4 regions of the Kitasatospora sp. NPDC017646 genome follow, and region 1 is predicted to be linked to each of the others. Evidence: riboswitches for the same ligand, from Rfam matches in the RefSeq annotation. Region 1 holds a riboswitch; each other region holds the start of a gene.

The links. Region 1 has a riboswitch for cyclic di-AMP ahead of ACH4J0_RS31390 (M23 family metallopeptidase). Riboswitches for the same ligand answer to the same signal wherever they lie in the genome.
Region 2: another riboswitch for cyclic di-AMP. It lies ahead of ACH4J0_RS16325 (M23 family metallopeptidase); the one in region 1 lies ahead of ACH4J0_RS31390 (M23 family metallopeptidase).
Region 3: another riboswitch for cyclic di-AMP. It lies ahead of ACH4J0_RS16105 (transglycosylase family protein); the one in region 1 lies ahead of ACH4J0_RS31390 (M23 family metallopeptidase).
Region 4: another riboswitch for cyclic di-AMP. It lies ahead of ACH4J0_RS05745 (transglycosylase family protein); the one in region 1 lies ahead of ACH4J0_RS31390 (M23 family metallopeptidase).

The regions. Positions count from the first base shown of each region.
Region 1 is NZ_JBIRJC010000028.1:30,061-36,995, reverse strand. It holds gene ACH4J0_RS31415 (sensor histidine kinase) at 1-1,143, opposite strand, end outside; gene ACH4J0_RS31410 (SpoIIE family protein phosphatase) at 1,426-3,606, opposite strand; gene ACH4J0_RS31405 (TetR/AcrR family transcriptional regulator) at 3,825-4,400, opposite strand; gene ACH4J0_RS31400 (alpha/beta fold hydrolase) at 4,455-5,279, opposite strand; gene ACH4J0_RS31395 (YiaA/YiaB family inner membrane protein) at 5,389-5,679, opposite strand; cyclic di-AMP (ydaO/yuaA leader) riboswitch at 5,875-6,031, shown strand; gene ACH4J0_RS31390 (M23 family metallopeptidase) at 6,044-6,901, shown strand.
Region 2 is NZ_JBIRJC010000009.1:38,582-45,516, reverse strand. It holds gene ACH4J0_RS16350 (alanine racemase) at 1-1,028, opposite strand, end outside; gene ACH4J0_RS16345 (sugar kinase) at 1,151-2,287, shown strand; gene ACH4J0_RS16340 (IclR family transcriptional regulator) at 2,325-3,074, shown strand; gene ACH4J0_RS16335 (RidA family protein) at 3,104-3,523, shown strand; gene ACH4J0_RS16330 (DUF2470 domain-containing protein) at 3,637-4,374, shown strand; partial or broken gene ACH4J0_RS16325 (M23 family metallopeptidase) at 4,759-5,124, opposite strand; cyclic di-AMP (ydaO/yuaA leader) riboswitch at 5,345-5,527, opposite strand; gene ACH4J0_RS16320 (MFS transporter) at 5,840-6,935, shown strand, end outside.
Region 3 is NZ_JBIRJC010000008.1:277,124-284,058, forward strand. It holds gene ACH4J0_RS16100 (cytochrome P450) at 1-666, shown strand, start outside; cyclic di-AMP (ydaO/yuaA leader) riboswitch at 877-1,044, shown strand; gene ACH4J0_RS16105 (transglycosylase family protein) at 1,050-1,808, shown strand; gene eno (phosphopyruvate hydratase) at 2,050-3,336, shown strand; gene ACH4J0_RS16115 (septum formation initiator family protein) at 3,455-3,937, shown strand; gene ACH4J0_RS16120 (DUF501 domain-containing protein) at 3,909-4,586, shown strand; gene ACH4J0_RS16125 (exopolyphosphatase) at 4,583-5,524, shown strand; gene ACH4J0_RS16130 (NAD(P)/FAD-dependent oxidoreductase) at 5,953-6,935, shown strand, end outside.
Region 4 is NZ_JBIRJC010000003.1:13,355-20,289, reverse strand. It holds gene ACH4J0_RS05760 (glycoside hydrolase family 13 protein) at 1-1,316, shown strand, start outside; gene ACH4J0_RS05755 (LacI family DNA-binding transcriptional regulator) at 1,342-2,361, shown strand; gene ACH4J0_RS05750 (hypothetical protein) at 2,456-2,659, opposite strand; gene ACH4J0_RS05745 (transglycosylase family protein) at 2,876-4,156, opposite strand; cyclic di-AMP (ydaO/yuaA leader) riboswitch at 4,164-4,327, opposite strand; gene ACH4J0_RS05740 (hypothetical protein) at 4,789-5,739, opposite strand; gene ACH4J0_RS05735 (DUF397 domain-containing protein) at 6,300-6,563, shown strand.

The sequences.
Region 1 (6,935 bases):
CATGAACGCCTGCGCGTCCCGGGCCGAGCGGTACGGCGGTTCGGGCGGCGGCGGAGGAGTGGCGTGCTGGGCGGTGCGGTTCCCGCGGTCGCGCCGGTGGCTCCGGCGGGGCAGTGGCGGCGGGGCGTCGCCGGTCGCGGCCGGCCGACCGGTGGGCGGGGGCTCCACCAGCGGGTGACCGCCGCCGGCGGCCGGCTGCGGGTCCGGGGTGAACGCCGGGTCGTCCCCGCCGAGCCCGAGCCCGGGGACGGTCGGCGGAAGCGGCTCGGTGAGTAGGGCGTTCGGCAGCAGCACGACGACGCGCACACCGCCGTACGGCGAGGGCGCCGAGCTGAGGGTGACCCGGAAGCCGTAGCTCTCGGCCAGTCGGCCGACCGCGGCCAGCCCCAGCTGCGGCACCTCGCCGAGCCGGGAGACCTCCAGGCTGCTGCCCCCGGCGAGCGCGGCGGCGGCCTTGGCGACGGCCTGTTCGGGCATGCCGACGCCGCCGTCGTCGATCTCGATGACGGCGCCGTTGTGCACCGGCATCAGGGTGACGAACACCTGGGTGCTGGGCGGGGAGTAGCGGGTGGCGTTGTCCAGCAGTTCGGCGATGGCGTGGATCAGCGCCTCGGCGGCGGCGCCGACCACCGCGGTCTCGATCCGGCTGCGGACCACCACCCGCTGGAACGGCAGGATGCGCGACTGGGCGCCCCGCACCACGTCCTCCAGCGAGACCGGCTCCGGCCAGTGCCGCCCGGCCCGGGCGCCGCACAGCACGGCCAGGGTCTGGGCCAGCCGGGCCTGTTGGGCGGCGGCGTGGTCGGCCTTGAGCAGGCCCTCCAGCAGCGCCGGGTCGTCGTGGGTGCGCTCCATCTCGTCGAGCAGCGCCTGTTGGTCGTGGGCCATGACGAGGATCCTGCGGGCCACGCTGAGGAAGGCCCGCTGGGTGGAGGCGGTGAGCTCCTGCTCCTGCTGGACGGCGGCCAGGTCGGCGCCCCGGCGGGACAGCTCGGAGGCCAGCTGCTCCTGGAGCCCGGCGAGTTCGCCCTCCAGCCGGTCGGCCCGGCCGCGCTGGGTGACGGACACGGCGCGGTACCGCGAGGCGGCCACGAGGGCGAGGACGGCGAGCACGCCGGTAGCCGTTGCGCACCACTGAGTCATCGTCACGCGGCGAATTCTAGGGCGATGATCCTACGAAGGTGTGAACGGATCTCGCCATGTGACTGGATCTCGTCAATATCGAGTCAATATGCCGTCATCCCGGTGTCGTTCGGGCGCGATCCCACCGCCCCGACGAGCCCTCCGGTCGTTCGTCCAGGGTCTTCCGGCCCGCTTCGACAGGACCGGTGATGGCTGATTCGCATCCTGGGATGTGTGGATTTGGTGTGCACGCCGTTGTTGAACGGACGACATTCCGTACAGGGAGCGGTTCGGTGCCCCGCCTCACGGAACGGGCGGCATCCGGTGCAGGAGCAGCAGCGCCACGTCGTCCGGCCGGGACCGGCGCTCGGTCACGTTCAGGGTGAGCAGATCGGCCAGCCGCTCCAGCGCCGGCGCCGGGCCGATCCGCCCCGGACCGGTCTGCCGGGCCCACAGCTCCAGCCCGCCGAGCATCCGCTGCACCGACTCGTCGTAGTCCTCCTCGCGGTCCTCCACCAGCCCGTCGGTGTACGCCAGCAGCGTCTCGCCGCCCGCCAGCCGTCCGGTCGCCAGCGGGTACGGCTGCTCCGGGTCCACCCCCAGCGGCGGGCCGCCCGGTAGCTCCAGCTCGACGGCGGTGGCGTCGGCGGCGATCCGCACCGGCGCCGGGTGCCCGGCCCGGGCCGCGGTCAGGCTGCCGTCCGCCGGGTCCAGGGTCAGGTAGAGGCAGGTCGCGAACAGCTCGGTGTCCATCTCGGCCAGCAGCCGGCTGGTCCGGGCCAGCGTGGCGGCCGGGTCGTGCCCGTCCGTCGCGTACGCCCGCAACCCGCTGCGCAGCTGGCCCATCACCGCGGTGGCCTCGGCGTTGTGGCCCTGTACGTCGCCGATCACCAGCCCGATCCGGCCGTCCGGCAGCTTCAGCAGGTCGTACCAGTCGCCCCCGATCTGCATGCCCTCGGTGCTCGGCAGGTAGCGGGCGGCGGTGGCGATCCCGGGCAGCCGGGGCAGGGTGCGCGGCAGCATCGCGCGCTGCAGCTCACCGGCCCGGTGGTGGTGGGTGTCGTACAGCCGGGCCCGCTCCAGGGACTGCGCCAGGATGCCGGCGAAGGCCGAGTACAGGGTGCGGTCCTCTCGGCTGAAGGCGCGCTCGGCGGCGAAGGTGATCAGGCAGGAGCCGACCTGCCGGCCCGAGGCGACCAGCGGCAGCACCGCCCAGGCGGCCGGGGCGTCCGCGCTCCCCGGCTTGCCGCCGGGCTCGCTGAACAGCGGGGCCGAGCGGGCCAGCGAGCGCTGCATCACCCCCTCGGACAGCTCCGCCAGCCGGGTCAGCTCGGCGCGGCGCGGGCCGCCGTACACGGTGTGCGAGACCGGCAGCAGCCGGCCCTCGTCCACCAGGTCCAGCACGATGCCGGAGGCGCCGAAGGCCGGGCGGGCGACGTCCGTGACGGCGGCGGTGACGTCCCGTACGGTCACCGCGCGGGACAGCGCCCGGGTGAGCGACAGCAGCAGCGCCGTCCGGGCCCCGGCCGGGTCGCGCCGCGCACCGGCGTGCCGCTCCCCGCGGTGGTCCACGTCGGCGAGCAGCCCGGCGATCCGCACCGGGCGGCCGTGCACGTCCAGCATCACCTCACCGGACTCCTCGACCCGCGCCACCTTCCCGCCCCGGCGCAGCACCCGGTAGCCGATCCGGTAGCGCCCGCCGCTCGCCAGCGCCTCCGCCAGGGCGGCCTGCACGTCCGGCAGGTCCTCCGGGTGGACGATCCGCTCCAGCTCCGGCGCGGCCCCGTCCGCGGCCACCGGCCGGCCGGCGACCGCGAACGCGGCGGCGTCCCAGTAGCTCTCCCCGGTGACCAGGTCGCGTTCGAAGGCACCGTGCCCGGCGGCCCGCACCGCGAGGGACAGCAGCGGGTGCGCCAGCGCCGGATCCGGCCCCGCCTCCCGCGGCGGCCGGTCGTCCGCCCGGTCCCCCACGTGGTCGAGCAGGTGGTGCAGCCGGTGGGCGCAGGCCCCGGCGATCGTCTCCAACACGTCCAGGTCCCGCGGCGGCACGGTGCCCCGGTGCGCCAGCGCGAGCGCCAGCACCCCGATCTCCCGCTCGTCCACCACCAGCGGCAGGGTCACCACCGCGACCATCCCGGTCCCCATGCCGGCGTTCCGGTTCGGGTAGTCGATGCTGGTGTGCTCCGGGCTCAGCAGGTACGGGCGCCGTAGCCGCAGCGCCATCGCGGCCGGCAGGTCCCCGGCCGGATCCACCAGCCCGTACCGCTCGTGCGCCCAGTCCGGCAACCCGTGCGAGGCGGTCAGCCGCAGCATCCCCGCGGAGTCCAGCAGATAGAGCGCCGAGCCCTCCCCGGTGATCCATCCCGGCCCCTCCGCGAGCACGGTGCCGAGCAACTCGGCAGCACTGGTGCAACCCAGCAATAAGCGGACGCAGCGCATCGGGCTGCGGCCGCTCGTCCGGCTCTCGTCCTCGGGGATGGGCACCAAATCTTCATACCCCATTTCCACCCCCGACGGCCGCACCCGTCCCCACCCCACCCCCGCGAAGTCGACGGACCCGACTCCTCACGCGCCCGCTCGCCGCCACGTAACCACCCGCACCGGGGCGCCGTTTGCCGCTGTCTCCTCGCATGCGCCGCTGCGGCGCCGGCGGGCCGGTCCGCCGGGCGGGTGGGGTGTGGGAAGTCGACGGGGCCGACTTCCTATTCCGCCGCCTTCGGCCACGAGTGGAGGCCGGTGGTGAGGGTGGTGATGAGGCGGTCGTGGGTGGTGGTGACGTCCTCGGCGAGCTGGAAGGCGCCGGTGATGGAGAGGGCGGCGAAGCCGTGGGCGAGGGAGCGGACGGTGCGGGCGGCGTGGATCACCTCGGCGCCGTCGAGGCCGTAGCCGCGCAGGACGGCGACGATGACGCCGACGAGGCGGGTGGCCGCGCGGGTGAGGTCGTCGTCGGGTTGGGGGGCCTGGGGGAGGGCCGTGTAGCGGTGGGGGTGTTCGGTGGCGTAGGCCTGGTAGGCGCGCAGGACTGCCGTGACGGCGTCGTCCCCGCTGCGCCCCAGCGCGGCCTCCGCGAGCCGGTCGGCCAGTTCCCCGGTGACCCGGACGGCGACGAGCCGGCGGAGTTCGGCGAGCCCGCCGCTGACGTGCTTGTACAGCGAGGGGGTGGCGACTCCGGCGCGGGCGGCGACGGAGGCCAGGGTGAGGGCTTCGGCGCCCTGCTCGTCGATGAGGGCGAGGGCGTGGTCGACGACCTGCTCGGGGGTCAGTCCTACGCGGGGCATGGCTTCGGGTTCTCCGTGGTGCGTGAAGAGTGAAGGAGGCGGGTCCGGGCGGGCTCAGGCGAGTTCGGCGAGGAAGGGCAGCAGGGCGTCGGCGACGGCCTGCGGGTTGTCGGCCATCGGGTAGTGGCCGGATCCCTCGATCATGACCTTCCGCGCGCCGAGCTTCTCGGCCTGGAGGTCGGCGACGGCCTCGGGCTCGGGGAAGTCGGGGTCCTTGCTGCCCATCAGCACGAGGGCGGGGCAGCGGACGGCCGCGCTCCAGCCGATCGGCGCGGAGTCGCCGGTGACGTGGCCGCGGGTGGCGGTCCTGCGGCCGGGGGTCCGCAGGGCGGCGACCAGCCCGTCCACGTAGCCGTCGAGGTCGGCGGGCCGGGGGCCGGGGAAGGCCATCTTGCGGAGGTAGTAGCCCCAGACCGCGGGCCACCGGACCATCGCGGCGCCCATGACGGCCATGACGCCCTTCATGAGCGCGTTCGTCCGGTGTTCGACGAAGGCGTCGATGAGCGCGATCCCGGTGACCCGCTGGGGTGCGTCCCCGGCGAGCTTGACGACCGTCGCGCCGGTGTAGGACTGCCCGACCAGGACGGCCCGCTCGATGGCGAGGTGGTCGAGCAGGGCGAGGACGTCGGTGGCGACGGCGGAGGGGCTGTAGTCGTCCCAGGCGATCGAGGACTCGCCGAAGCCGCGCAGGTCCATGGTGATGACCCGGCGTCCGGCCGCGGTGAGCAGCGGGTGGAGGTGCCGGTACGCGCGACGGGAGTCGAGCATCCCGGGGAGCAGGACGACGGGGGCGCCGTCGCCCTGCCGGGTGTCGTCGTACGCGAGGCGGCCGCCGGGGACGTCGAGGTACTGGGTGCTCGGGGTGACGGTGCCGTTCATGGTGGGCCTCCACTGGCTCGCTCGATGCTGCCGATAGCCATAAAGCTACGGCTAATAGCCTTAGCCGTCAAGGCCGTCAAGGCCGTCACCGGTCGCGGGAAGCCGCCGCTCAGGCCCCCTCGACCCTGAACGGGTCGTGCTCGCTGAGCAGCTTCTCCAGCCGGGCCTGGTCGACCCGGGCGACGGTGTCCGAGGACTCCTGCCGGTCCCGGATCACCTTGGCCAGCGTGAAGGAGGAGGTGACGGTGTAGAGGAGACCGATCCCGAGGAAGGCCCGGGTCCAGCCGCCGACGGGCAGGTAGGCGATCCCGGCGGCGAGGGCCGTGCCGGAGATGGCGAAGGACAGGACGGCCTGGGCGTAGTACGCGGCCGTGGTGCGTGACTGCATCGGTGCGCTCATGGCGTCAGGATGCGGCGGGGCGGCCGGGCTGCACATGAGTAGGAGTACTCAGATGGGCCGGGCGGTTGAGGGGTCGTTCGTTGACGTCCGATCACCTGTTCCCCGGCCGTCGCGGACGGATGGCTTGGAATCAGGGCCTCCTAGGATTAACGTTTGATAACGCAGCGCGGTCGTCAATGCCGTACCCAGACGGCACCGTGCGCGTCGCCTAATCCCGCCGGCCGGCCTCCGGGCAGGTCAGGGAGCCGGGGAACCGTTCCTTGGGGTGAATCGGCAGGGCTCCGGCCCGGCCGTAGGAGACCTTCCTGCTCCGAACCCGTCAGCTAACCCGGTAGGCGCGAAGGAAGGAAAGGAGCGCGCCTCCGTGGCGTCGACGCACACCCCGGCACACCCGGCCGGCCCCGCAGCCGGTACCCAGCTCCTCGACCACCCCGGCCCGAACGGCTCCGAGCCCCGCGACGCCGGGCCCGCCGACCCGTTCGCCCCGGAGGCCGAGGCCAACCGCCACCGGATGCCGCGTCAGACCCGCGGGGCCTCCCCGTTGCTCGGCGTCACCGCCGTCGCCGCCACCCTGGGCGCCACCGGCTTCGCCTCCGCGACCCCGGCCGCCGCGCCCGCCGTCGAGGCCCCGGACGAGACCCCGGTCGCCCTGGCCGCCGACCCCGGACTCGCGCTCGCCGCCCGTATCCAGCAGCAGGCCGACAGCCAGCGCACCGCCGCCGAGGAGAGCGCCCGGGTGCAGGCCGCCCAGGAGGCCGAGGCCAAGGCCGCCGCCAAGGAGGCCGAGGCCAAGCGCGCCGCCGAGGAGGCCGAGCGGGCCGAGGCCGCCGCCCTCACCCTGCCGGTGAAGGACTACAGCCTCTCCGCCCACTACGGTCAGAGCGCCCGCTACTGGGCCCATCTGCACACCGGCCTGGACTTCGCCGCCGACACCGGCACCCCGGTCCACGCGGTCGGCCAGGGCACCATCACCTCGGCCGGCTGGTCCGGTGCGTACGGCTACCGGATCGTCGAGACCCTGCCCGACGGCACCGAGATCTGGTACTGCCACCTGTCCTCGATCATCAAGGGCTCCGGCCAGGTCACCTCCGGCCAGCAGATCGGCAAGGTCGGCGCGACCGGCAACGTCACCGGCCCGCACCTGCACCTGGAGGTCCGCCCCGGCGGCGGCGCCCCGGTCGACCCGGAGCCCTGGCTCCAGCAGCGCGGCCTCAACCCGTAACGGGCTCGGAGGGGAGCCCCCGGGGCCTGCTCGC
Region 2 (6,935 bases), on a different contig from region 1:
CGGGATGCCACCCGGGCCCAGCCGTGCAGCGCGCCGCGGAACGGGGTGTCGCCGCCACCCCGGGCCAGCGGCGAGATGCCCCGGTAGAAGCCGTCGTCGTGGGCGATGTACGCGCCCGAGCGCAGCACGACGAGGGCCTCCGGCAGGGCGGCCAACTCCTCGACCACCAGATCGAAGTAGGCACTGCCACCGGCCGAGACGACCGGCGCCACACCGCCCGGGTAGGCCCCGGCGAGACGGCCGTGCAGCTCGCCGAGCGCCTTCAGGTAGCCGCGTACGGTGGCCAGTCCCTCGGCCGTGGCATCGTGCGCCAGGGCGCCCTCGTAGCCGCCGACGCCGGCCAGCCGCAGGGTGGGGGCGCGCAGCACGGCGGCGGCGACCTCGACGGCCGCGTCCACGCCGCGCGCGCCGGTCCGCCCGCCCGGGCCGCCGAGTTCGACCAGCACCTCGACCGGCCGTTCGGCCCCGGCGGCGCGCAGCGCCTCGTCCATCAGCCGTACGCCCTCGGCGGAGTCGGTCCAGCAGAGGAAGGCGAAACCGGGATCGGCGGCCAGTTCGGCGGCGATCCAGGCGAGTCCTGCCGGGTCGAGCAGGGTGTTGGCGAGCAGGATCCGCTGGACGCCGAAGGCGCGGGCGACCCGCACCTGGGGCAGGTTGGCGAGGGTGATGCCGTGGCTACCGGCGGCGAGTTGGGCCTGCCAGAGCTCGGGCGCCATGGTGGTCTTGCCGTGCGGGGCGAGGGCGACGCCCGCCTTGGCGCACCAGTCGGCCATGGTGCGGATGTTGTGGTCGAGCGCGGCGCCGTCCAGGGTGAGCAGCGGAGTACCGAGCGAGGAGAGGGTGGGCCCGGTGGCGAGCCAGTCGCGGACGGTGTGCCCCCAACTCTCCGGCGGGGCGGCCTTGAACCGCCAGTCGAGGGTCTCCTCGGCCAGGGCCGCCACCGCCCCTTCGGCGATCCCCGGGCCGTCCGCACTGATCGCGAAAGCACTGCCGCCCACCGGGCCGCCGCCTGCGAAGGTCTGCTCCACCGTCTTCCTCCATTCGCCAGATTGCAACATGCGCAACGAGGGTTGCACATGCTGGCAGCACGGTTCTAGCATCGGCGCCGGATCACGGTCAACGGAAGCGACTGCCACGAGGAGCCCAGCAGATGCCGCGACAGGACACTCCGGGGCCCGACCGCCCCGGTCCTCCCCCGACGGCCGTGTGCGTGGGCGAGTCGATGGCCGTCCTGCTGCCCGACCGCCCGGGCCCGCTGGAGTCCGTGGAGAACTTCCGGCTGTCGGTCGGCGGCGCGGAGTCCAACGTGGCCGGGACGCTGGCCGCCCTCGGCGTGCCGACCGCCTGGATCAGCCGGGTCGGTGACGACGGCTTCGGCCGCCGACTGCTCGCCGAGGTCGCCGCCCGCGGCGTGGACGTCTCCGGCGTCACCGTCGACCCGCACCGCCCGACCGGCCTCTACCTCAAGGAGGTCGGCGGCACCACCGGCCACCGGCACGACCTCGGCCCCGGCCGCAGCCGCCTGCACTACCACCGGCGCGGCTCCGCGGCCGCCGCGCTCTCCCCCGCCCTGCTCGCCGATCCGGCCGCCGCCGCCCTGCTGACCGGCGCCCGCCTGCTGCACCTGTCCGGCATCACCGCCGCACTCTCCAACGACTGCCTGGCCCTGCTGCGCGCCCTGCTCACCGACCGCCGCCCGGACCGGCTGGTCAGCTTCGACCTCAACTGGCGCCCCGCGCTCTGGCAGGACCGCGATCCGGCCGTGTTGCCCCCGCTGCTGGACGCCGCCGACCTGCTGCTGCTCGGCGCCGACGAGGCCCAGGCCGCCTTCGGCACCGACGAGCCCGCCGCGCTGCGCCGCCGCTTCCCCTCGCCCCCCACCGTGGTGGTCAAGGACGCCGCCCGGGTGGTCACCGCACTGGAGCGGGACGGCACCGCGGTCGCCGAGCCGGCCCTGGCCGTGGAGGTGGTGGAGGCCACCGGCGCGGGCGACGCCTTCGCCGCCGGGTACCTGGCCGGCACCGTCCGCGGCCTGGACCAGCGCAGACGCCTGCGGCTCGGCCACCTGGGCGCGGCCTGCGCGCTGACCGCCCACGGCGACCAGGCCGAGCTGCCGCCCGCCCCGGTGGTGGCCGCGCTGCTCGACGCCTCCCCGGCCGACTGGGCCGCCACCCGGGTCACCACCGAGGGCATCACCTCCCCGGCCCTGCCCGCCGGCCGGGCCCGCCTCACGGCGCAGGCCGGACACCGGCCCGGGACGGCGGCCGATCGGGCCCGGGCACGATGAGCACGAACCGCTGCGACCCGACCGGAGCCCGAGCCCGATGAGCCAGACCGTCACCCGCGCCCTGCGCATCCTCGCCCAGCTGGGCGAGGGCGAGCGCTCCCTCGACCAGCTGGCCGAGGTCCTCGGCGTTCACAAGACGACCGTGCTCCGGCTGCTCCAGAGCCTGGAGGAGGAACGGTTCGTCTACCGCGACGCGGCCTACCGCTACCACCTCGGTGCGGGCCTGTTCGCCCTCTCCGGCCTCGCCCTGGAGCAGCGCGGCATCCGCCGGATCGCCGCCCCGCACCTCGCCGAGCTGAACTCCGCCACCGGCCAGACCGTGCACCTCGCGGCCTACGAGGGCGGCGAGGTGGTCTACATCGACAAGTTCGACTCCCGCCACCCGGTCAGGATGTACTCGCGGATCGGCCTGCGCGCCGCCCTGCACAGCGCCGCCGTCTCCAAGGTGCTGCTGGCCGACCTCCCGTTGCCCGAGCGCCGCCGGGTGGTGACCGGGATCGACTTCACCCCCCACACCGAGCGCACCCTCACCACGCCCGAGGCGCTGCTCGCCGAGTTGGAGAAGGTCGCCGCCCAGGGGTGGGCGCAGGACCACGCCGAGCACGAGGCCTTCATCAACTGCGTCGCCGCCCCGATCCGGGACGCCAGCGGACGGGTCGTCGCCGCCGCCTCCATCTCCGTCCCCGACGTCGTCCTCCCGTACGAGCAGGTGCTGGACCTCCTCCCCCAGCTGCTCGCCACCGCCCGCGCGGTCTCGGCCGACTGCGGCCTCCCCGACGCTAACTGACACACCGTCACCGATCCGCAAGGAGCCCCATGCCCCCCGCGCCCTCCGACAAGGCCGAGATCCGCACCGACGGCGCCCCCGCCCCCGCCTGGATGTTCTCCCAGGGCGTCCGCAAGGGCCCCATCCTCCAAGTCTCCGGCCAGGGCCCGCAGGACCCGGCGACCGGCGAGTACCTCCACCACGGCGACGTGAAGGCCCAGACCCGCCGCACCCTGGAGAACGTCAAGGCCATCGTCGAGGCCGGCGGCGCCACCATCGAGGACGTGGTGATGTTCCGCGTCTACCTCACCAAGCGCGCCGACTTCCCGCTGATGAACGAGGTCTACGCCGAGTTCATCGAGGAGAACATCGAGCCGGGCGGCGTGAAACCCTGCCGCACCACCGTCTTCGTCGAACTCCCCCAGGAGCCCATGCTGGTGGAGATCGACGCCCAGGCCGTCGTCGCCTGATCCGCCACCAGCGCCCGAGGGCCCGGCGCCACCACGGCGCCCGGGCCCTCGCGCTTGCCACGACCCCAGCGGGATATTAGGTTAGGCTCACCTAAGCATCGGGAGGTTGGTCCATGAACTCGTCCGACGCCGAAGTGCCCGAGCCCACCACCGCCGACCGGGTCCACAACCTGCTCAGCGCGACCTCCTCACTCACCGTCCGCGCCCTCGGCGAGCACCACGACCTGGACACCCCGGTCTCGGTACACGGTCCCCGGCTGCGTCTGCGCGCCCCGATGGACGCCCCGCTCACCGCGGCCGCCGCCGGCACCACCGACGGGCTGGCCGTCGTGCTCGACGTCACCGACGTCTCCCCCGCCGCCGTCCGCGACCGCGTCCGCGCCCGACTGACCCTGGCCGGCCGGCTGCACCTGGCCCACCTCGCCGACGACGGCCCGAGCGTCCACCTGCGGGTGGACGTCGGCCACGCCGTCCTCGCCACCCCGTACGGCACCGACGCGCTCACCGCCGCCGACCTCGCCCTCGCCACCCCGGACCCGCTGGCCCGCCACGAGGCCGCGCTGCTCACCCACCTGGCCGACGACCACGCCGACGCCCTCGACCTGCTCGCCGGCCTGCTCGACCCGGCCCTGCTCACCCACCACCCGGCCGTCCGCCCGCTCGCCCTTGACCGCCACGGCCTGGTGCTGCGCCTGGACCACTCGCACGGCCACCGCGACGTCCGCCTGGTCTTCCCCGAACCCGCCCGCGACACCGAGGACTTCGGCCACCGGATGCACGAGCTGCTCACCGCCGCCCAGCACGGCCTGCCGGTCCACCGGGGCCGGGGCGTCCGGCGGATCCTGCCCTAGCGGCGTACGAGGCCCGCCCCGGTCACGCTCCGCCGCGTCCTCCGGCACGGTCCGCCCCATCCGCACGTACAGCTCCGGCCGCCGGCGTCGCGGCACCGGCGCCGTCACCACCCCGCCGACCCACCACCCGGTAGAAGCGCATCCCATCGCACCGAACAGTCGAGTTGACGCCATGTTCGAAGCGCCGCACGCCGCGCCGGACCGGAGAACGACGAGGGCCGGCCCGGCTCCAGGGGATGTCCCGTGAAGCCGGGCCGGCCGTGGGCGTGTCCCGCGCCCGTGTCCACTGTCGCGGCGATCATCCGGTCGAGCGGTCACCCGACATGACCATCCCGGAGGATCGATTCGCCCCACGACAGCGGTGGTTCCTGGAACCCCGGTGGGTCAGAGCGCGACGCCGTGCGCCCGCAGGTAGCTGACCGGGTTGATGTCCGAGCCGTAGTTCGGACCGGTGCGCACCTCGAAGTGCAGGTGCGGGCCGGTCACGTTGCCGGTGGCGCCGGAGAGGCCGAGCTGCTTGCCGGCGGTGACGCTCTGGCCGACCTTCACTCCGATCACGGACAGGTGCGCGTACTGCGCGTACTTGCCGTCCGCCAGCTTGATCTCGACCTGGTTGCCGTAGGCACCGCCCTTGCCGGCCTGCACCACGACGCCGTTGGCGACCGCGCGCACCGGGGTGCCGGTGGAGCAGATGAAGTCCTGGCCGGTGTGGTGCCCGGAGGCCCACATCGAACCGGCCACACCGTAGGCCTCGCCCAGCACCGGCTTGGCCAGCGGAGCGACGTAGCCGGCGGCGGCGGGAGCGGCGGTGACGACCTTGGCGACCGGTGCGGCGGCGGCCTGACCACTCATCGCGGTCACCAGCGGCAGGACGAAGGAGGCGCCGGCAACGGCGGTGGCGATGCCGGTGCGGGCGGCACGGGGCAGGGCGACACGGGGCAGGACGAAACGACGAGCCTGTGCAGGCATGGGATTTCCTCTCCGACGCCTGCGAGGTGAGCTGTCGGGTTCGGGCTGGAGTTGCCCGGCCGCATGCGCGGCTTCACCCCTAGCCGGTCCTGGACGTCCGCGCCCTGAAAAGCGCGAACTCCGGTCCGGCGACTTACCTGTGGGTCCCCCGCTCCTGCCGTACAGAGTTCAGTGCGAGCCACCGGGCAGCGGCAGGACTCGGCGTTCCACCCGGCGGATCCGTCCGGGCTGGCCGGTCGGTCGCTGAACTAAAACTCATCCGTTCGGGCTAAGCAATGTCGATCTCTTGAACGAGCAACCGTGTCTCCCGGCGCGGTGACCCTTCGAATGATCCGCTGTACAGTACGTGCACAATCCATTCACTCGCCGCCACTGATCCACGACCCTGCGCCGACCACCGCACCCCAGTGCGACGGTCCGCCCACGCACCGTTGCCGACCGACACACCGCCCAGTGACCCTTGTCACGTACGCCCCACCGGGCGCAGGATCGGCCCGTGGCCACCTCTGAAGCCGGCTCCCTGCGCCTGAGCACCGCACAGGGACGCTGGGTACTGCTCGCGACGGTGCTCGGCTCCAGCATGGCGATGCTCGACGGCACCGTGGTGAACGTCGCCCTGCCCCGGATCGGCACCGACCTCGGCGCCTCCCTCGCCTCCCTGCAATGGACCCTGAACGCCTATCTGCTCACCCTGGCGGGCCTGATCCTGCTCGGCGGCGCTCTCGGCGACCGCTACGGGCGGCGCAAGGTCTTCCTGATCGGCGTGGTCTGGTTCGCCGCCGCCTCCGCGGCCTGCGCCGCCGCCCCGACCATCCACGTACTGATCGCCGCCCGCGCCGTCCAGGGCATCGGCGGCGCGCTGCTCACCCCGGGCTCGCTCGCCATGCTGCAGGCCGTCTTCCACCCGGACGACCGCTCGGCCGCGGTCGGCCTGTGGTCCGGTCTGGGCGGGGTGTCGGCGGCCGTCGGCCCCTTCCTCGGCGGCTGGCTGGTGGACGGGCCCGGCTGGCGCTGGATCTTCCTGCTGAACCTGCCGCTGGCCGCCGCGGTGATCGCCGTCACCTCCCGATACGTCCCGGAGAGCCGGGACGAGTCCGCCGTCGGCCGCTTCGACGTGCCCGGCGCCCTGCTGGCCGCGCTCGCCCTCGGCGCGATCACCTACGCGCTCACCGCCGCCGGGGAGGGCCTGTCCCCCGCCGTCTGGGTCAGCGGCGCGCTCGGCCTGCTGCTCGCCGCCGCCTTCGTGGCCGTCGAGCGGCGGGCGCCCGATCCGATGCTGCCGCTCGGGCTGTTCTCCTCCCGACTGTTCACCGCCGTGAACCTGGTCACGCTGTGCGTCTACGCGGCGTTCAGCGGGGTGTTCTTCCTGCTGGTGGTGCAGTTGCAGATCGTCTCCGGCTTCTCGCCGCTGCTCTCCGGCTTCGCCCTGGTGCCGATCACGCTGCTGATGCTGACCCTGTCCGCGCGCGCCGGGCGCCTGGGCAAGCGGATCGGCCCGCGCGTCCCGCTCACCGTCGGCCCGCTGCTGTGCGCCGCCGGGGTGCTGCTGATGCTGCGCATCGGCCCCGGCTCCTCCTACTGGGTGGACGTAC
Region 3 (6,935 bases), on a different contig from region 1:
AAGCGGGCGGACCTCGGCGACGACCTGATCTCGGGCCTGATCCGGGCGAGCGACCACGGCGAGCACCTGACCGAGAACGAGGCCGCCGCGATGGCCTTCATCCTGCTCTTCGCCGGGTTCGAGACGACGGTCAACCTGATCGGCAACGGGACGTACGCGCTGCTGCGCAACCCGGACCAGCGGGCGCTGCTGCAGGAGTCGGTGGCCCGCGGCGAGACGGCGCTGCTGGAGACCGGGATCGAGGAACTCCTGCGCTACGACGGGCCGGTGGAGCTGGCGACCTGGCGGTTCGCGACCGCGCCACTGACCATCGGCGGAGTGGAGATCCCGGTCGGCGACCCGGTGCTGGTGGTGCTGGCGGCGGCGGACCGCGATCCGGCCCGGTTCGCCGACGAGAACACCCTCGACCTGGCCCGGAGCGACAACCCCCACCTGGGCTTCGGGCACGGCATCCACTACTGCATCGGCGCCCCGCTGGCCCGGCTGGAGGGGCGGTCCGCGCTGGCCACACTGCTCTCCCGGCTGCCCGATCTGCGGTTGGCCGAAAGCCCGGACGACCTGCGCTGGCGGGGTGGCCTGATCATGCGTGGATTGCGCGAACTTCCGGTCGAATTCAGTCCGGAGCGTCGCTCCCCGCACGCCGTTCCTGAGGCTCCGACACGCTGATCCGGCATCGGTTACAGCGCGCTGACGCCGGTGTGAACGCCCATCAAACCGGACAAAGCCCCGCCGTTGGTAGGCGATCGAACACGGGCCGTAATTCTGGTGTGATGTCGACGATATGAGCTTGTGATCGGTCTGAGGATCTGTCTAGTCTCCCTGGAGTCCGCAGCTGCGGACCCCGTGCGCGGAACGCCGAATCCTGCCCGCCGCGCCACGGGAAACCGACCAGACCCTGGGCAGGGGCGGGGGAACCAGGTTTGTTGCCGTTCCTCCACGGCTTGGGGTGAAGCCGCCCAAGCGGAATCGTTTCCGCCGACGGCGGCCGGGCCACCTCCCGGTCCGAACCCGACAGCTCACCTCGCAGGCGTGCGGAGAGGGACCTCTTCATGCTGCTCGTTGGAAACGGCCGTCATCGTCGTCGCACCCAGACCGAGAAGGCCATCGCCGTCGCCGGGGTGGCCGGCGTCGGACTCGCGCTGCCGCTCCTGACCGCCACCGGCGCCTCCGCCGCCCCGGCCTCCTCCTGGGACTCCGTCGCCCAGTGCGAGAGCGGCGGCGACTGGAGCATCAACACCGGCAACGGCTTCTACGGCGGCCTGCAGTTCACCTCCAGCACCTGGAAGGCGTACGGCGGCACCGCCTTCGCGCCGCAGGCCAACCAGGCCAGCCGGGCGCAGCAGATCTCGGTCGCCGAGAAGGTGCTCGCCTCGCAGGGCCCGGGCGCCTGGCCGGTCTGCTCCCAGAAGGGCAGCCTGAGCAAGGGCGGCGCCCCGGCGGCCGTGGACACCTCCTCGGACACCAAGGCGCAGTCCGCCCCCAAGCAGCAGGCGCCGAAGCAGCAGGCCCCCAGGGCCGCCGCGAAGCCGGTGCAGCAGTACGCGCCGAAGCACGCCGCCCCGATGAAGCCCGCCGAGCAGCCGGTCCAGCAGTACACCCCGAAGCACGCCGCCCCGCGCGCCGCCCAGCCGGCCCCGGCCGCGCAGACCGGCCACGACTACACCGTCCGTTCCGGTGACACCCTGTCGGGCATCGCCGCCGCCCAGGGCGTGTCCGGCGGCTGGCAGGCGCTGTACGACGGCAACCGCGGCACCGTCGGCGGCGACCCGAACCTGATCGTGCCGGGCCAGGTCCTGCACCTCGGCTGAGGCCTGACGAAGGGGCCGGCCGACCGGGCGGCCCCTTCGTCCGCCTTCGCCCGTCCCGGTGGGACAAGCTGGGACAAGCAGGTGAACTACCGGTGGGTAGCGGGGCCACACGCTGAGACGGAGCCGAGGTCGACGTGGTCCCGGGAGCCCGGGCGGTTAGGCTCTGGTCGTAACGACTCCGCAATCCTCCGGCCGACAGCGCCACCGTCAGCCGGACCCTGCTTCCGCAAGGAGATGCCTCGTGCCGTCCATCGATGTCGTCGTAGCCCGTGAGATCCTCGACTCCCGCGGCAACCCCACGGTCGAGGTCGAGGTCGGCCTCGACGACGGCAGCACGGGTCGTGCCGCTGTTCCGTCGGGTGCCTCGACCGGCGCCTTCGAGGCGCTGGAGCTGCGCGACGGTGACAAGAACCGCTACTTCGGCAAGGGCGTGGAGAAGGCCGTCCTGGCCGTCATCGAGCAGATCGGCCCTGAGCTGGTCGGCTACGACGCCACCGAGCAGCGCCTGATCGACCAGGCCATGCTCGACCTGGACGCCACCCCGGACAAGTCCTCGCTCGGCGCCAACGCCATCCTGGGCGTCTCGCTGGCCGTCGCGCACGCCGCCTCCGAGGCCAGCGACCTGCCGCTGTTCCGCTACCTGGGCGGCCCGAACGCGCACGTCCTGCCGGTCCCGATGATGAACATCCTCAACGGCGGCTCGCACGCGGACTCCAACGTCGACATCCAGGAGTTCATGATCGCCCCGATCGGCGCGGAGTCCTTCTCCGAGGCCGTCCGCTGGGGCGTCGAGGTCTACCACACCCTCAAGGGCGTGCTGAAGGAGCGCGGCCTGTCCACCGGCCTCGGCGACGAGGGCGGCTTCGCGCCGAACCTGGACAGCAACCGCGAGGCCCTCGACCTCATCACCGAGGCCATCCAGAAGGCGGGCTACGTGCCGGGCCGCGACGTCGCGCTCGCCCTGGACGTCGCCGCCTCCGAGTTCTTCAAGGACGGCGCCTACCAGTTCGAGGGCAAGGCCCTCTCGGCCGCCGAGCTCATCGAGTACTACGCCGAGCTGGTCGACGCCTACCCGCTGGTCTCCATCGAGGACCCGCTGGACGAGTCGGACTGGGACGGCTGGAAGGCCATGACCGTCAAGCTGGGCGACAAGGTCCAGCTGGTCGGCGACGACCTGTTCGTCACCAACCCGGCCCGCCTGGCCAAGGGCATCGAGACCGGCACCGCCAACGCGCTGCTGGTGAAGGTGAACCAGATCGGCTCGCTGACCGAGACCCTGGACGCCGTCGAGCTGGCCCAGCGCAACGGCTACCGCTGCATGATGTCGCACCGCTCCGGCGAGACCGAGGACGTCACCATCGCCGACCTGGCCGTCGCCACCAACTGCGGCCAGATCAAGACCGGTGCCCCGGCCCGCTCCGAGCGCGTCGCCAAGTACAACCAGCTGCTGCGCATCGAGGAGATCCTCGACGACGCCGCCGAGTACGCCGGCCGCGGCGCCTTCCCGCGGTTCAAGCACGAGGGCTGAGACGCCGCACCAGCGCACGCCTGACCGGTGCCCCGCCGCACACCCCGTAGGGTGGACGGCGGGGCACCGTCGCGACCAGGAGGGGATACGGGAGATGGCTGGCTGGAGGATCCCGGGCTTGGCGGCCCGGCCTCGGTTCACGAGCCGGGCGACCGTCCTCGTCCTGGTGCTCTGCTCGCTGGTGGCGATCCTGGCCTACCCCACGCGGCAGTTCATCTCCCAGCGCGCCGAGATCTCCGCCCAGCGGGCGAAGGCCGACCACGCGCGCCAGCAGGTCGAGCAGCTGCGCCGGGACAAGGCCCGCTGGCAGGATCCGGAGTACGTCAAGGCGCAGGCCCGCGCCCGGCTGCACTACGCGGTGCCGGGGGAGACCCCGTACATCGCGGCGGACCCGTCCGGCGCGCCGGCCCAGCCGTCCGCCTCCGCCACCCCGGCGAGCCCGTCCGCCGACGCGGCGGCCGGCCGGCCGCAGGCCGCCAAACCCTGGTACGCCGGCATCTGGGACTCGGTGGACGCCGCCGACACCGCCGCGCTGGCCCCCGCGACCCCCCGTCCGCTCCCACCGTCCTCCGTTGGAGACCCCACCCCCCATGACCACTGAGAACCACCCCGCCGTCTCCGACGCCGACGTCGCGGCCATCGCCGCCCAGCTCGGCCGGGTGCCGCGCGGCCTGCGCGGTGTGGCCCACCGCTGCCCCTGCGGCAACCCCGACGTCGTGGAGACGGCCCCCCGCCTGCCGGACGGCACGCCGTTCCCGACGCTGTACTACCTGACCTGCCCCAAGGCCGCCTCGCTGATCGGCACCCTGGAGGCGGAGGGCGTGATGAAGGACCAGACCGCCCGGCTGGCCGAGGACCCGGAGCTGGCCGCCGCCTACCAGAAGGCGCACGAGGACTACATCGCCCGTCGCGACGCGATCGAGGTGCTGGAGGGCTTCCCGAGCGCCGGCGGCATGCCGGACCGGGTGAAGTGCCTGCACGTGCTGGTCGGCCACTCGCTGGCGGCCGGCGAGGGCGTCAACCCGCTCGGCGACGAGGCGATCGGCATGCTGGAGGACTGGTGGGCCAAGGGCCCGTGCGTCTCCCCGGCCGAGGTCCAGGCCGCCGGTGAGCGGGTCGCCCGCAACCGCGCCAAGGAGCAGGACCACGAGGCCGTGATCGCGGCCAAGCAGCAGAAGACCGCGGAGCGGGCCGCCAAGCGCGCCGCCGAGGAGTCCGCAGCGTCCGCGGCGGAGCAGGAGTCCGAGTGAGCACGACCCGCGTGGCCGCGATCGACTGCGGCACCAACTCGATCCGGTTGCTGGTCGCCGACCTCGACCCGGAGACCGGTGAGATCACCGACCTCGACCGCCGGATGATCATCAACCGGCTGGGCCAGGGGGTGGACCGGACCGGGCGGCTGCACCCGGACGCGCTGGCCCGCACCTTCGAGGCCTGCCGGGAGTACCGGGAGATCATCACCGGTTTCGGCGTCGGCCCGGAGCGCACCCGCTTCGTCGCCACCAGCGCCTCCCGGGACGCCGAGAACAGCGACGAGTACGTCAAGGGCGTGCGGGACATCCTGGGCGTCGAGCCGGAGGTGGTGAGCGGCGAGGAGGAGGCGCACCTGTCCTTCGTGGGCGCCACCAAGGAGCTGGCCGGAGGTCAGTTCCCCGCTCCCTACCTGGTGTTCGACCTCGGCGGCGGCTCCACCGAGTTCGTGCTCGGCGGGTCGGACGTCCAGGCGGCGCGCTCCGTGGACATCGGCTGCGTGCGGCTGACCGAGCGGCACTTCGGCGGGGCCGAGCTGCCCTCCGAGGAGCAGATCGCGCAGGCCCGGGCGCACGTGCGGGCCGAGCTGGACAAGGCCGAGGAGGTCGTCCCGCTGACCGGCGCGGCCACCCTGGTCGGCCTGGCGGGGACGGTCACCACGGTGTCCGCGATCGCCCAGGACCTGCCCGAGTACGACTCCGAGCGGATCCACCACTCCCGGCTCAGCCGTGAGCGGGTCGCTCGGATCGCCCGCGAGCTGCTGGCCGCCACCCACGCCGAGCGCGCGGCCATCCCGTCGATGCACCCGGGCCGGGTGGACGTGATCGCGGCCGGCGCGCTGGAGCTGCTGGAGATCATGGACCGGACCGGCGCCGCCGAGCTGGTCGTGAGCGAGCACGACATCCTGGACGGCATCGCCTGGAGTACGGCCTCCTGACGGACCGCACGGCTTACCGAACCGGCCCCGGCGCCCCGTTGCGGGTGCCGGGGCCGGGGCGCGCCCGGGCGCGGGCGGAAAAGTTCGTGAATTTCTTCACATGACGATCCAGTCATTCGCTCCACCTCGCCGCCCGCTACGTCCGAAATGTGGGACCGAAGGCATGCCGCCGGTGGGGCCCGCTGGATCGCAGGTCAGGCCTCGGCTGAGGTTTGAAAATCGAAATCACAAGCGGGAACCCGGGCACTGTACGGATCGTTGCTGCTCAGCCGGGTGGTGCTCCGGCGCACGTTCACGAGGGGTTGTCGGGGCCCGTGAGCCCCTGCGTCGTGGCCGTTTTTGTGGGCGCGGAGTGTAGCACGGGGTGTCCACGAGCTTGTGACCGGGCTCACGAAGGCTGCTCCGGACGGTGCTGGATACTTTCGGATATGAGCACCACGGAGCGTCCTCGCATCCTCATTGTCGGCGGTGGTTACGTCGGCCTGTATGCCGCGATGCGCATCCTCAAGAAGATGCGCTACGGCGAAGCGACCGTCACGGTCGTGGACCCGCGGTCGTACATGACGTACCTGCCCTTCCTCCCCGAGGCGGCCGGCGGCAACGTCGCGCCCCGCAACCTCGTCGCGCCGCTGCGCAGCGCCCTCAAGCAGGCGGAGGTGCTGACCGGGTCCGTCACCGGCATCGACCACGCCCGCAAGGTCGCCACCATCCAGCCCGCGGCCGGCGACAGCTACGAGCTGCCCTTCGAGTACCTGGTCGTCGCGACCGGCTCGGTCTCCCGCACCTTCCCGATCCCGGGTCTGGCGGAGAACGGCATCGGCATGAAGACGGTCGAGGAGGCCATCGGCCTCCGCAACCACGTCATGGCTCAGCTCGACAAGGCCGAGTCCACCACGGACGCGGAGGTCCGCCGCAAGGCCCTGACCTTCGTCGTCATCGGCGGTGGCTTCGCCGGCATCGAGACGATCGCCGAGATCGAGGACATGGCGCGCGACGCGTCGAAGCTGTACAAGACCGTCAGCCGCGACGACATGCGCTTCGTCGTGGTCGAGGCCGCCAACCGCATCCTCCCCGAGATGGGCCCGGACCTCGGTCTGTGGACCAAGGAGAAGCTCGAGGAGCGCAACATCGAGGTCTACATCGAGACCTCGATGGACTCCTGCATCGACGGCCACGTCATGCTGAAGAACGGCATGGAGATGGACGCCGCCACCATCGTGTGGACGGCCGGCGTGAAGCCGAACCCGGTGCTGGCCAACTTCGGCCTGCCGCTGGGCCCGCGCGGCCACGTCGACACCGCGCCGACCCTCCAGGTCCAGGGCTTCGACTACGTCTGGTCCGCCGGCGACAACGCCCAGGTCCCGGACCTCGCCGCCGGCGAGGGCGCCTGGTGCCCGCCGAACGCCCAGCA
Region 4 (6,935 bases), on a different contig from region 1:
ACCAGCACGAGTGGTTCCAGCGCGCCCTGCGCGAGGGCCCCGGCTCCCCGCTGCGCGAGCGCTACCACTTCCGCCCCGGCAAGGGGGAGCAGGGTGAACTGCCGCCCAACGACTGGGAGTCCATCTTCGGCGGCCCGGCCTGGACCCGCACCGAGAACCCGGACGGCACCCCCGGCGACTGGTACCTGCACCTGTTCGCCCCGGAACAGCCCGACTTCAACTGGGAGAACCCGGCCGTCGCCGACGAGTTCCGCTCGATCCTGCGGTTCTGGCTGGACATGGGCGTGGACGGCTTCCGCATCGACGTCGCCCACGGCCTGGTCAAGGCCCCCGGCCTGCCCGACCTCGGCGGCGCCGACCAGCTCAAGCTGCTCGGCAACGACGTCATGCCGTTCTTCGACCAGGACGGCGTGCACGAGATCTACCGCAGTTGGCGCAGGATCCTGGACGAGTACCCGGGGCAGCGGATCGGCGTCGCCGAGGCCTGGACCCCGACCGTCCAGCGCACCGCCAACTACGTCCGCCCCGACGAACTGCACCAGGCCTTCAACTTCCAGTACCTGGGCACCGACTGGGACGCCGCCGCGCTGCGCGAGGTGATCGACCTCTCGCTCGACTCGATGCGCCCGGTCGACGCCCCGACCACCTGGGTGCTCTCCAACCACGACGTCACCCGGCACGCCACCCGCTTCGCCAACGAGCCCGGCCTCGGCACCCAGATCCGCACCCCCGGCGACCGCGAACTCGGCCTGCGCCGCGCCCGCGCCGCCACCCTGCTGATGCTCGCGCTGCCCGGCTCCGCGTACGTCTACCAGGGCGAGGAGCTCGGCCTGCCGGACGTCACCGACCTGCCGGACGAGGTCCGCCAGGACCCGTCCTTCTTCCGCCAGGCCGGCCAGGACGGCTACCGCGACGGCTGCCGCGTCCCGATCCCGTGGTCCGGCAGCGAGGCCCCGTACGGCTTCGGACCGGTCGCGGGCGGGCCGTCCTGGCTGCCGCAGCCGGCCGAGTGGGCCGAGCTGAGCGTCGAGGCGCAGACCGGTGACCCGTCCTCCACCCTGGAGTTGTACCGCAGCGCTCTGGCCGTCCGACGGGCCCGGCCCGACCTCGGCGCCGGCACCGAGGTCGAGTGGCTGGACGGCCCCGAGGGCACCCTCGCCTTCCGGCGCGGCTCCTTCGTCTGCACGGTGAACACCACCGGCGAGCCGGTGCGGATCGCCGCCCCGGGCCGGCTGCTGCTCGCCTCGACCGAACTCGTGGTGGACGGCGGCGAGACGGTCCTCGCTCCGGACGCCACCGGCTGGTGGGCGGTCTGACGTGGTTGCAATAGGCTCTGGGACCGTGACTACGGCGCGACTCTCAGACATCGCGGCGCAGGCGGGGGTCAGCGAAGCCACCGTCTCCCGCGTGCTCAACGGCAAGGCGAACGTCTCAGCCGCCACCAGGCAGACCGTCCTGGCGGCGCTGGACGTGCTCGGCTACGAGCGGCCGACCCGGCTGCGCCAGCGCAGTGCCGGGCTGATCGGGCTGATCACGCCGGAGTTGAGCAACCCGATCTTCCCCGCGCTGGCGCAGGTGATCGAGCAGGTGCTCAGTCGGCACGGCTTCACGCCGGTGCTGTGCACCCAGACCCCGGGCGGGTCTACCGAGGACGAACTGGTCGACATGCTGGTCGACCGGGGCGTGGCGGGCATCGTCTTCGTCTCCGGGCTGCACGCCGACTCCACGGCCGACCACGACCGCTACGCCCGGCTGGCCGGGCGCGGGGTGCCGTTCGTGCTGATCAACGGCTTCAGCGAGAAGATCGACGCGCCGTTCATCTCGCCGGACGACCGGTCCGCGATGTGGATGGCCGTCCAGCACCTGGCCGAACTCGGACACGAGCGGATCGGCCTGGCGGTCGGACAGCGGCGGTACGTGCCGGTGCTGCGCAAGATCGAGGGCTTCACGGTGGCCATGCGCGAGGTGCTCGGGCTCGGGCAGGAGGAGGCGGAAGGCCTCGTCCACCACACGCTGTTCAGCGTGGAGGGCGGGCACGCGGCGGCCGGCGCACTGCTCGACAAGGGCTGCACGGCGATCGTCTGCGGGAGCGACATGATGGCGCTCGGGGCGATCCGGGCGGTGCGCCAGCGCGGGCTGTCGGTGCCGCACGACGTGTCGGTGGTCGGCTTCGACGACTCGCCGCTGATCGCCTTCACCGAGCCGCCGTTGACCACGATCCGCCAGCCGGTCGAGGCGATGGCGACGGCGGCGGTGGACGCGCTGCTGGAGGAGGTCGGTGGGAACGCCGCCCAGCGCGGGGAGTTCATGTTCCAGCCGGAGCTGGTCATGCGGGGCTCCACGGGGGCCTGCGCGCGCTGAGTTCGGCCGGTGCGGGCGTTCGGCGGCCCGCGCCGAATGACGGGCCCCGGAGGGCGGTTGCTCTCCGGGGCCCGTCGGCGTACGCGCTGCCCGGTCAGCCCTCCTGGACGTTCGGGCGGTCGGTGGGGACCTCCCGCCGGCCGTCGGCCGCGTCGCCGGTGCGGCTCTCGGTGCGGCGGCCGCGGGCCAGGTAGTCGCGCACTACCAGTTCGATGGCGTCCTGGGGGTTCTCGGTACCGGAGAGCAGCATCGCGTCGATCGCAAGGTTCGCGTCGAGCGTGATGGTGACCTGGGCCATGGCGACTCCTCCTCGGGTGTGTAGCAGCAGCATGCCCGCTGCGTCGGAGTTCGGCCATACGGAATCCGGCGTGCGGATCGGTGGTGCGGGTGCGCCGAAGCCCCGGGGAGGAGCGACCAGACTCTCCCCGGGGCGGTCGGGCGACGGCTGTCAGCCGTCAGCTGTCATCCGTGTTCTGTCAGCTGTGACCTGTCAGCCGTCCTGTGTTCGCGGTGCTCAGACCCGGCCGGCGAAGTCCGGGGCCCAGTTGGCGATGGTCTGGATGCGGACGCCGGAGCTCGGGTTGGCGGCCTCGACGTACTGGCCGCCGCCGACGTAGATGGCGACGTGGTAGACGCCGGAGTTCTGACCGTTGTTCGACCAGAAGAGCAGGTCGCCCGGCTGCAGGCTGTCCAGCGAGACGTGGGTGCTGGCGGCGGCCTGGTCGGCGGCGACGCGCGGGATGTTGATGCCCGCGGCGCGCAGCGCGGCCTGGGTCAGGCCGGAGCAGTCCCAACCACCGTTCCCGGTGCCGCCGTAGACGTACGCCTGGCCGACCTTCGACTTGGCGAAGGAGACCGCGGCGGCCATGCTGCCGGTGGCGGCCGGGGCCGGGGCCGGGGCCTGGGTCTGCGCCTGGGCGGCCGGCTTCGACGCCGGGGCCTTGCTCTGGGCGACCGGCTTGGCGTCCACGGCACCGCCGTTCGAGGCCTGGCCGGACTTCTGCGAGCGGTCGAACCAGGTGAAGTCCGAGCCGGACCTGGTGGCGGTGGAGGACTGGTCGGCCTGGGTCGAGGTGCCGTCACCCAAGGTCAGCTGCTGGCCCGGGTAGATGGTGTCCGGGCCCTCGGTGAGGGTGCTGCGGTTGAGCTCGTACAGGTGCTGCCAGCCGCCCTGGACGTGGTGCTTGTCGGCGATCGAGGAGAGCCAGTCGCCCGCGACGACGGTGTAGTCGCCGGCCTGCGTCTGGCGCTGCTTGGCCCAGCCGCTGTTGGCGGACTTGGCCGCGGCCGCGGCCGAGGCGGAGTCTCCGGAGGCCTGGGCCTGGGCCTGGGCGGGCGCGGACGGCTTGGCGGGCTTCGCGGCCGGGGCCTGGCCCTGGGCGGGCTTTGCGGCCGTCGAGGTGTCGACCGCGGCCGCGGCGCCGCCCCGGGTCAGACCGGCCTGGACCGAGCAGACCGGCCAGGCGCCGGGGCCCTGCGAGGCGAGGACCTTCTCGGCGACGGCGATCTGCTGGTCCTTGGTGGCGAGGTTGGCCTGCGCGGCGTACGCGGTGCCGCCGAAGGCGGCCCAGGTGCTGGAGGTGAACTGCAGGCCGCCGTAGAAGCCGTTGCCGGTGTTGATGCTCCAGTTGCCGCCGCTCTCGCACTGGGCGACCTTGTCCCAAGTGGCGACGGACGCGGCGTTGGCGGTGCCGGTGGTGAGGCAGGGGACGGTGAGGCCGACGCCCGCGACGCCGACGGCGGCGATCACGCGACGGGTGCGGCTGGACAGGCGGTTGCCGTTGGAAGGCAGCATGAAGACGCGGTCCTCTCCCACGCCTGCGAGGTGAGCTGTCGGATTCGGGCTGGAGTTGCCCGGCCGCGCTGTGGGCGCGGCTTCACCCCTAGCCCTGGACCGTTTCCGGGAATCGGTCCAGGGCGACTTACCTGTGGTTCCCCCGCTCCTGCCGTGATGCGTTTTCGCGCTGCCAGGACATCCGACGGCAGGACTCGGCGTCGCGGATGAACTGGGTCCGTGTGGTCACGAACGGGGAGCACGTTAAGCAGACTTAAGTTCGAACTGCAAATACCTGTGATGCGCATCACGGTTTATGGAAAACGTCGAATGGGTCGTATTCCATGATCGGAAATGATCGTTTTCCGGTAATTTCGCGTCGGATTCCCGAAACTGTCTCCGTCTCAGGAGTGATGTGACGGAGTGTTGAGTTGCATCGGGGGCGCACTCGTCGTGCGGGAGGAGTGCGGACGGATCGAGCGCTGGATGACGCGCCGACTATTTATCGACAAATAGCACCAGAACGGACATTACGGAGCAATGCCTCTTGACTCTCCTAGCGGGCAATCCGAACAAGCGGAAAGGGCCCGGAACTCAGGCGTTCCGGGCCCTTCGGTGGTGCGGGTGGGGCAGTGGGCGGTCCGTGGGGGCCGTCAGCCCTCCACGGGCCCCTCGGCGGCCGCGTGGGCGCGTCGGGAGCCCTCGCCGGCCCCGGCGGTGGCCGCGGCCTCCGCCTCGGCCTCGGCCAGCTCCTCCGCCGACGGCGTAGGCAGCGCGGCCAGGTAGGTGGAGGCGATCAGCTGGCCGACGGTCGGGTACGCGCCCAGCGGCGCCGCCGACGGGCAGCCGGTCTCCTCGGCGGCCGTGGCGAGCAGCTCGGAGTCCGCCTCCGGGCCGATGACGAGCGGGGCCAGCGCCGGGCGCTGGGAGCCGGTCTCCTTGAGGTGGTCGACGGCCCCGGCGACCGAGCCGGGCACGTCGAGTGCCGCGGCGACGACCGGGACGGCCAGTCGGGCGGCCAGCAGCACGCCGGTGATCCCGGCCGCGGCGGCCGCGTCCTCACCGCCGACGGTGGTCAGCACCACGCCGTCGGCGGCGGTCGCGATGGCGAACAGCCGGGCCCGGTCGGCCCGGGCCAGCCCGGCCTCGGACAGCCGTACGTGGACGGCCTCGGCGAGCAGCGGATGCGGGCCCAGCGCGTCGGTGACGGTCGCGCCGAACTCCGCGGCGAGGGCGTGAAGCCCGGTCAGGAAGCCGTGCGGACCGGCCACCAGCGGGACCACGACGGGCGTCGGCAGTCCGGCCTCGGCGGCCGCCGCCAGCAGCTCCGTCACGGTGCGGTCCTCGGAGGCCCCGGTCTCGGCGCCGTCGGCCGGGAGGTAGCCGACCGCGGCCTGGACGCCGGCGTGCTCGCTGCGGACGATCGACAGCAGCTCCTCGACGACCGAACGGGACTCGGGCCCCGCCGTCGCGGGAACGGCGAGCACCAGGGCCGGCGAGCCGGTGCGGATCTCGGGGCGCTCGGGGCGGCGGTGGCGCCCCCGCGCACGGGAGCCTGGAGTGCGGACGGGCAGTGGCGCGCCCGGGATGGCTGCGGTGCTCATGCCGGAGATCGTAGGACATCGGCCCGTCAGGCCTGCAGTCGGCTGCCGTACGGGTTTCGGGTGGTCGTGGTGCGGAGGCCGTGTTGCAGCCGCTCCGCTCCGGGCGGTTTGCCTACAATCCGGACATTCCTCGCCCGGCGCCCGCGCGAGCCCATGCAGTTGCCCTGACGCGCCCCACGGGGTGGCGCGTTGCACCCGGGGCGCGTGAGATGTCTCACAGCCGGAAGGTGGCCTGACGGAGGGTCACGGAGATGCGACTCCCGGCATTCGAAGATCAACATTTAGCGGGGGGCTGCTCACGGCCGGTTATGGACGAGCCGTCGTTTCAATCGGCTATGTCCGTTTACGTACCGTCAGGAGAAGGGTCCGTGAAGAGTTCGGGGCGGCCGACAAAAGGCCTCGTGCACCTGCAATGTCCCGTGCTGATGCACGTGCACTGCGGCTATCATCGCGTCAAGTGAGGCGTTGCGCCGGACCGGTTACGGGGCCGGTCCGTTCGTTCGGCGGGTGCCGGGGGCGCCGCGCTGGACGACAACTCCGGAGCTCTTCGGGAGATTTCTATGCACGACTCGCAGGACACGCACGGCTCGAGCCACACCTACAACGGGATGGCCGCGGCCGATCTCAAGGGGGTGGTCTGGCAGAAGAGCCGGCACAGCAACTCCCAGGGCAACTGCGTCGAGTTCGCGGCCCTGCCCGGCGGCGACGTCGCGATGCGCAACTCGCGCTTCCCGGACGGTCCGGCGCTGATCTACACCCGGGCGGAGATCGCCGCCCTGCTGCTGGGGGCCAAGGACGGGGAGTTCGACCACCTGGCGGTCTGACCGGCCACTGCTCCACCATCGGGGGGCCGTCGTGGGTGCTGACACCACGACGGCCTTTGTCTTTGCCCGGCGACGGCCCTTCGCGCTTGCGTCCGGGCCCGTGGACCGTGCGGCAGGGCCTGCCGGTGTGGCGCGGGTGCTCCCGCGGGCTGCCCGCGTCCTCCGGGGCCGGAGCACCCGGGCGGGTAACCGGTGCCGGGGTCGTGGTCCGGTCCGGCGCGGGGGCCTGGCTGAAGGGCCCGGGGCGTGGTCCTCCCGGGTCGTCCCTCGGCCGGCCGTGCGCCGTGCGGCGCTAGGCCGAGCGCCGGTGCCGTCCACCGATTTCGATTCGGCCGTCGAGCTCGTCGAGCTGGTGGCCGCCCAGTGCGCCGT